2 regions of the Cereibacter sphaeroides 2.4.1 genome follow, and region 2 is predicted to be linked to the other one. Evidence: riboswitches for the same ligand, from Rfam matches in the RefSeq annotation. Region 2 holds a riboswitch; the other holds the start of a gene.
The links. A riboswitch is a leader RNA that binds a small molecule or an ion and turns the genes downstream of it on or off. The one in region 2 is predicted to bind thiamine pyrophosphate.
Positions count from the first base shown of each region.

Region 1: it holds a riboswitch for thiamine pyrophosphate, as region 2 does, so the genes downstream of both, thiB (thiamine ABC transporter substrate binding subunit) here and thiM (hydroxyethylthiazole kinase) in region 2, are expected to answer to the same signal.

Region 1 covers NC_007493.2:3,166,651-3,170,608, reverse strand. The annotation lists gene RSP_RS15340 (thiamine/thiamine pyrophosphate ABC transporter permease ThiP) at 1-706, opposite strand, end outside; gene thiB (thiamine ABC transporter substrate binding subunit) at 682-1,665, opposite strand; TPP riboswitch at 1,700-1,799, opposite strand; gene aroC (chorismate synthase) at 1,912-3,012, shown strand; gene RSP_RS15325 (DMT family transporter) at 3,009-3,890, opposite strand.
Region 2 covers NC_007493.2:2,385,648-2,389,605, forward strand. The annotation lists gene RSP_RS11540 (ABC transporter substrate-binding protein) at 1-618, opposite strand, end outside; gene thiD (bifunctional hydroxymethylpyrimidine kinase/phosphomethylpyrimidine kinase) at 615-1,418, opposite strand; gene thiE (thiamine phosphate synthase) at 1,415-2,026, opposite strand; gene thiM (hydroxyethylthiazole kinase) at 2,023-2,811, opposite strand; TPP riboswitch at 2,859-2,956, opposite strand; gene RSP_RS11560 (lytic transglycosylase domain-containing protein) at 3,190-3,642, opposite strand; gene RSP_RS11565 (inositol monophosphatase family protein) at 3,639-3,958, opposite strand, start outside.

The sequences.
Region 1 (3,958 bases), 780 kb from region 2:
ATTGCAGCGCAGCCAGCAGCGCCGCGCGGCCCAGGTCGAACTCGAACCGCAGGGCCTGATAGATCGCAAGCTCCACCGTCGTGGCCCGCGGGCCGCCGCCCAGCGTCAGGGCCACGGCGAAGCTCGACAGGCAGATCACGAAGACCACCAGCGCCACGCCCGGCACCACCGCCCGCAGCATCGGCCATTCCAGATGCCGCGCCACATCGGCCGGCCGGAAGCCGAGCGCGGCCGCCAGCCGGAAACGCTCGGACGGGATCGCGAGCCAGCCCTGCAGGATCAGCCGGACGGCGAAGGGCATGTTGAAGAAGACATGGGCCAGCACGACACCGTGGAGCCCGTAGATCGAAAGCGCGGGCAGGCCCACGGCCTCGAGCCCCCGGTTCAGCAGCCCCGCCCGGCCGAAAACCGCGATCAGCCCAAGGACCGCCACGATCACCGGCAGCAGGAAGGGCGCGCCCAGCAGCGCGATCATCAGTCGACGGCCGGGGAAGCTGCGGCGGGCGAGCGCGCGGGCCACCGGCACCGCCAGCAGAACCGAGACCACCGCAGACAGTGCCGCCTGCAGGACGGTGAAGCGCACTGCCGCCCAATCGGCCGGACCGAGCGCGCCGCCGCCCGCCCGCGCCATCACGAGCGCGAGCGGGCCCAGCGTCAGCGCGGCCAGCGCCGCGGCGACGATCAGCGCGCCAGCGCGTCTTGCCATTCGGCCAGAGCCTCGGGCCGGAGGGCGAGCGCCTCGTCAGCCGACAGCAGAAGCGAGGTCTCGGGCTGCACCAGCGTCTCGAACCCCTCGGGCAGGCCCGCGGCGGGCAGCTTCGCCGGATACATCCAGTTCGTCGTGGGCAGCACCGACTGCACCGGCTCCTCCAGCAGGAAGGCCATGAAGCGGTCGGCCAGCTCCGGCTGGTCGGTCGCGGCCAGCTTGCCCGCCACCTCGACCTGCAGATAGTGCCCCTCGCGGAAGGCGGCCGCAGTCTTGGTATCGTCCTCCTCAGCGATCAGATGGTAGGCGGGCGAGGTGGTGTAGCTCAGCACCATGTCGGCCTCGCCCTCCATGAAGAGGCCGTAGGCCTCGGACCAGCCGGGCGTCACCGTCACGATATTGTCGGCGAGCCCCTCCCAGATCTCGGGCGCGCGGTCGCCGTAGGCCGCCTCCACCCACATCAGAAGGCCCAGACCCGGGGTCGAGCTGCGCGGATCCTGGATGACGATCTTGGAGTCCGACGCCGCCAGCTCCTCGAACGAGGCCGGCACATCTTCCATCCTGCGGTCATGGACGAAGGCGAACCAGCCCCAGTCGAAGGGCAGGAACACCGGATCCTCCCAGGCCACCGGCAGATCGAGCGGCGTGCTCACGCCGTGCGGAGCGAAGAGGCCGGTCGCGGCCGCCGCCGCCGTGAGGTTCGTGTCGAGCCCCAGAACCACATCGGCCTCGCTCCGCGCGCCCTCGAGCTGGAGCCGCGCCAGAAGCGCCGCCCCGTCGCCCGCGGCGACGAAGCGCAGGTCGCAGGCGCAGGTCTCCTCGAAGGCTTTCTCGACCGCGGGGCCAGGACCCCATTCCGAGGTGAAGCTGTCGTAGGTCAGCACCGTCAGCACGGGCGTCTCGGCCGCGGCCGTTCCCGCAGCCAGCGCAACACAGGAAGCAACGATCGGAAGTCTCATCTCATCCTCCTCTTCGACGCGGAACGGAACGGGATGAGGAGCCATGCACCTTCCCTCCGCCGGTCCTAACCGGGTCAGGTTCAACGGGTTCGCGCGCAGCGTCTCAGCCCTTGCGGGCACCCCGAGGTGGGACAGACCATAGCGGGGCGGCCCGCCGCCGCAACAGGAAAGCCGCGCCCTGCGCCAGAATCCGGTTCCCCGACGGGCGCATCTGCCCTATGGCTCGGCCAAACGGGGACGAACGTCATGAGCTACAACACTTTCGGCCACATCTTCCGCGTCACCACCTGGGGCGAGAGCCATGGGCCCGCGCTCGGCGCGACGGTGGATGGCTGCCCGCCCGGCGTCGCGATCGAGGCCGAGGCGATCCAGCACTGGCTCGACCGCCGGAAGCCCGGCCAGAACCGCTTCACCACCCAGCGGCAGGAGCCGGATGCGGTCAGGATACTGTCGGGCACCTTCGAGGGCCGCTCGACCGGCACGCCGATCCAGCTCATGATCGAGAACACCGACCAGCGGTCGAAGGACTATGGCGAGATCGCCCGGAGCTTCCGGCCGGGTCATGCCGACATCGCCTATCACTGGAAATACGGGCTGCGCGACTATCGCGGGGGCGGGCGCTCCTCGGCGCGCGAGACGGCGGCGCGGGTCGCGGCGGGCGGTGTCGCCCGGGCGGCGCTGGCGGCCTTGGTTCCCGGCCTGCGGATCGAGGGCTACATGGTCCAGATCGGGCCGCATGCTATCGACCGCGCCCGGTTCGACGCGGACGAGATCGAGCGCAACCCCTTCTGGTGCCCCGATCCCGATACGGCCGCGCTCTGGGCCGACTATCTCGACGGACTGCGCAAGGCGCACGATTCGGTGGGCGCCATCGTCGAGGTGCGGGCCTCGGGCGTGCCGGCAGGGCTCGGCGCGCCGATCTACGGCAAGCTCGACAGCGACCTCGCCGCGGCCATGATGACGATCAACGCGGTGAAGGGTGTCGAGATCGGCGAGGGGATGGCCGCGGCCTGCCTCACCGGCAGCGCCAATGCCGACGAAATCCGCATGGGCCCCGAGGGCCCCGAGTTCCTGACCAACCATGCGGGCGGCATCCTCGGCGGCATCTCGACCGGGCAGGATGTGGTGGTGCGCTTTGCGGTGAAGCCCACCTCCTCGATCCTGACCCCGCGCCGCTCGGTCACGACCGACGGGCGCGAGGTGGAGGTGGTGACGAAGGGCCGCCACGATCCCTGCGTGGGCATCCGCGCGGTGCCGGTGGGCGAGGCGATGATGGCCTGCGTGCTGCTCGACCATCTGCTGCTCGACCGCGGCCAGACCGGCGGCCTGCGCGGGACGATCGGCTAGCGCCGGGCGGCTTCGGGCACGCGCGAGAGCTGCACGGCGAGAATCCCGGCCGCGATCACGACGACGCCGGCCACGTCCCAGATCCCCATCCGCTCGCCCAGAAGCACCGCCGCCACGGCCACGCCGAAGAACGGGTTGAGGAAATGGAAGGTCGCGCCGCGGACGGCGCCGATCCGGCCGACGAGCAGGAACCAGACCCAGGTGGCGAGCAGCCCCGGCACCAGTGTGGTGTAGGCGAAGGCCGCCACGAGGCTGCCGCTCCACTGCACCTCGAGCGGGGTCTCGGTCAGCAGCGCCGCGGGCGCCAGCGCGGCCGAACCCACCAGCATCTGCAGACCCACGATCATCAGGAGGTTGCCGCCGGACGAGGCGACCCGCACCGTCAGCGTGGCCGCCGTCAGCGCGATCACGCCCGCGACGCAGAGGAGAAAGCCCAGGGCATCCTCGCCGCCCGACAGCCGCGTGCCCATGATGAGCGCCACGCCTGCCATCCCGGCCAGAAGCCCCAGCGCCGTGACGGGCCTCAGCCGCTCGTGCAGGAAGATCCAGCCCGCCAGCGCCACGAGGAGCGGCATCGTGGAGGCGACGATGGCGGCGAAACTCGCGCTCACCCAGCGCATCGCGACGAAATTGAGCCCGAGATACAAGGCGTTCTGGCAGAGACCGAAGATCACCACGCCGCGCCACTGCGCAGGGCTGAGCCGCGCCGACTGTCCCAGCGCCGCGCCGAGGGCGAGCGCGATCAGGCCCGAGCAGAGGAAGCGCAGCGAGAGCGCGCTGAGGGGCGGCGCCTGCGCCACGATGATGCGCGCCGAAGCGAAGGCCGAGGACCACATGAAGGCAAAGGCGAGGCCCATGCCGATGCTGCGCAGATCCATCCGGTCCCTCCCATGAAAAAGGGCCGCCGGATGGCGACCCTCGAACGGCTGCCGTGCCGGATCGCCGG
Region 2 (3,958 bases):
CAGCTCCTCGTAGCTCGGCACGCCGTTCTCTTCCGGCAGGAAGCAGCGGCCCTCCGACCCCGCCGCCGCGATCTGGTGCAGCTCGAAATTGCGGAAGGCTCCCGCCACCGCATCGGCCTGCCCGCTGGCCAGCGCCGGCGTCAGGGCGAAGTTCACGTTGACGAACTCCACTTCGGCGGGCTCGACCCCGTTCGTGCGCAGCATCGTGTGCAGCAGCGCCTCCTCGATCCCCGCGACCGAGAAGCCCACCTTGCGCCCCTTCAGATCGGCCAGACCCTGCACGGGGCCGTCGGCCTTGGCCATCACGCAATAGAGCGGGCTCTCGACCAGCGTGCCCACGCGCTTGAGCGGCAGCCCCTCGGCATGCTGGAGATAGAGCTGCGGCTGGTAGGTCACCGCCAGATCCGCCTGCCCCGAGGCCGCCATCTTCGGCGGATCGGCCGGATCGGCGGGGGCCACGATCTCGACCTCGAGACCCGCTTCTGCGAACCACCCCTGACGCTCGGCCACGATGATGGGCCCATGGTCGGGGTTCACGAACCAGTCGAGCACCACGGTCAGGGGCTCGGCCATGGCGGGGGCCGGCAGCAGGAGGGCCAGAAGGGCTGCGCGTTTCATGAAGGGCTCCTCATCAGGAAGAAATGGTCGGTGGGGCCGTGCCCGCTTCCGACCGAAAGCGCCTCGGCGCCGGCGATGGCGCGCGAGACATAGGTCTTGGCCGCCCGGCAGGCCGCCAGCGGATCGCCCAGCAGCGCGAGCTGCGTGGCCAGCGCCGAGGAGAGCGTGCAGCCCGTCCCGTGCGTGTTGCGCGTGTCGGTGCGGGGGCTGACCAGCCACTCCGCCCGGTCGCGGTCGAGATAGAGATCCGGGCAGTCCGCGCCCGCCAGATGCCCGCCCTTGAGCAGCACCGCGGCGGGCCCCAGCGCCAGAAGGGCGCGCGCCTGCCGCTCCATCCCGGCACGGTCGGACACTTCGGCCTCGCCCAGAAGGTCGGCCGCCTCGGGCAGGTTCGGCGTGACGATCCGCGCGAGCGGCATGAGCCTGCTGCGCAGCGCCGCCACCGCCTCGGCCGCCAGAAGCCGGTCGCCGCCCTTGGCCACCATCACCGGATCGAGCACGATGGGCGCCGCCTGCCCCGCCAGCTCCGCCGCCACCGCCTCGGTGACGGCCGCCGTGCCGAGCATGCCGATCTTGACCGCATCCACCCGCACATCGGCAAAGATCGCCTGCAGCTGCGCCGTCACGAAGGCGGGCGGGATCAGCTCGATCCCCGTCACGCCGCGCGTGTTCTGCGCGGTGAGCGCCGTCAGCACCGCCATGCCATAGCCGCCGTTCGCGCCGATGGCCTTGATGTCGGCCTGAATGCCTGCGCCGCCCGACGGGTCCGAGCCCGCGACCGAGAGGATGTTCGGGATCATGCGCGCTCCCATTCGAGCGCCAGCGCCCGGGCGGCGGCCTCCGGATCCGCGGCCGCGCCGATGGCCGAGACGATGGCCATGCCGGCCGCGCCCGCGGCCTTCACCGCGTGGGCATCCCCCGCGCCCAGCCCGCCGATGGCGACCGCCGGGACGGGTGCCGCCGCCACCAGCCGCGCAAGCCCCTCGAAGCCGATGGGAGGCGCATGGTCGGGCTTCGAGGCCGTGGCCCGCACCGGCCCCGCCCCCACATAATCGACGATCCCGAGGGGCAGCGCCTCCAGATGCTCCGGCGCCTCGACGGAGAGGCCGAGGAGACGGTCGGGCCCGATCCGGCGCCGCGCTTCGGCCACGCCCAGATCGCCCTGCCCCACATGAAGCCCCGCCGCCCCCGAGGCCAGCACCACCTCGATCCGGTCGTTCACGATGAGCGGCACGCCTTGGGCGTCGAGCGCCGCCACCAGCCGCCGCGCGAGCGGGATCAGCTCCGCGTCGGAGCGGTGCTTGTCGCGGAGCTGGACGAGCGTGGCCCCTCCCCGGACGGCCGCCGCCACCAGCTGCTCGAGACCCTCGGCCCCGTCCGGCGTCACGAAATAGAGCGAGAGGTTCATGCGGCCTCCAGCCTGGCGCCACGGTCGAGCGCCTCGGGCGACAGGGTGTGGAGCGCGTCGAGGAAAGCCACCTGGAAGCTGCCGGGCCCGGTCGCTGTCTTTGCGGCCTCTTCGCCCGCGAGCCCGAAGAAGGCGAGCGCCGCCGCCGTCGCCTCGAACGGCGGCCGGGTCGCCGCGAAGGCGCCCACGATCCCGGTCAGCGAGCAGCCGAGCGCGGTCACCCGCGGCATGAGCGGATGGCCGTTGGCGCAGCGGATGCCGCGCCGGCCGTCGGTCACGAAATCCACCGGCCCCGTCACCGCGACCACCGCGCCCGAGCTTTCGGCAAGGCGCTGCGCCGCCGCCTCGGCGGCCGCGACCGGATCGGCGCTGTCAGCGCCCTTGCCCCGGGTCTCGGCCCCTGCCAGCGCGAGGATTTCCGAGGCATTGCCGCGGATGACGGTGGGCTTCAGCGCCAGAAGCCGGGCACCGAGGCCGCGGCGGAAGGCCGTGGCGCCCACCGCCACCGGATCGAGCACCCAGGGCCGCCCGGCCGCCGCAGCACCACGCGCCGCGGCCTCCATCCCCTCGACCCAGCGGGGGCTCGGCGTGCCCATGTTGATCGTCAGCGCCTGCGCAATGGCGGCGAACTCGCCGGATTCCTCGGCGTCATGCACCATCGCGGGCGAGGCACCCGCCGCCAGAAGCACGTTGGCCACGACATTCATGGCGACGAAATTGGTGATGCATTGCACCAGCGGCGCCTCGCGCCGCATGGTGTCGAGATAGGTTCCGCAGCCGTCCATCGCTCTCCTTCCGTGACGGAGGGAGGCGAAATGCATTCAAGTGCGGGACCTGCAGCATCGCGACTTCCTCCGCCAGCATGACCTGGTTCAGGTTCAAAGGGTGCTTCTCAGCCCGGGAAGGTCCCGGACGCCCCTGTCACTCCGGATAGGCTTAACGCGAAGCCGCGGCCCGGCGCAAGGGCCGTGCGGGAGGCGCGGACGGCGAGCCGACAGCCACGCCCTGCATTTCGCGAAGCGCGGATGACCGGCGGCGGAGTGCCGGCTCGTGCTGGGAGGATCTCGTTCCGGCGAAACGGACGAGCCACCGGAGCCGCGCCTCCGCGACCTCCAGTGGACCTGCGCCCTCGGGGCAGCGTCTGCGGATCCTGGCGCCCGCGCTCAGCGCAGGCCGGTCTCTTCCAGGAGGCCGAGGCGCTTGGCCTCGTAGTAATAGCCGTTGCGATACCACTGGATCGCGCGCTCTTCGTCGCCCTGCGCCACGAGCCACGCCCCGCGGAGATATTTCCCGCCGTAGGTGAGGTTCGTCTTGGCGTCGAGCAGGCTTTCGGGCGCGCCGCGATAGCCCATGGTCTTGGCCGTCTGGGGATGGATCTGCATGAGCCCCATATAGGGCCCGTTCTTGGCCCCCGGATTGTAGCCGCTTTCGCGCTTCACGATCCGGTGCATCAGCGACGGCGGCACATGGTAGAGCTTGGCGTAATCGCTCACCATCCGCATCACCTCGGGCTGCCCGGACATCTCGCCGCGTCCCTCGGGCGCCTTGGCGCCCCCGCCGCAGCCCGCCAGTGCCAGAGCCGCCGCAAGAAGCGCGGCGCCTGTCGTTCCCTTCATCCTGCCTGTCCCTCTGCTGCCTTCACGACGGCTGTCAGATCGTCCCACACCTTCGGTGCGGCGACGAGCACCATGCCACCGGCGGCGTCTTCGGGAAAGGGGGCAGTGCGTCCTCCGGCTTCCTCGACCATCAGCATGGCCGCCAGACAGTCCCAAGGGTTCATGTGCGGCTCGTAATAGCCGCCGAGCCGGCCCGCCGCGACCGAGGCCAGCATGATCGCGCCCGAGCCGTTGCGGTAGAACATGCCGCCCCGCCGCATCAGTTCGCGCACCAGCGCCGAGGCGAAGTCGGGCGAGGTGCGGTGGCTTGCGCCGA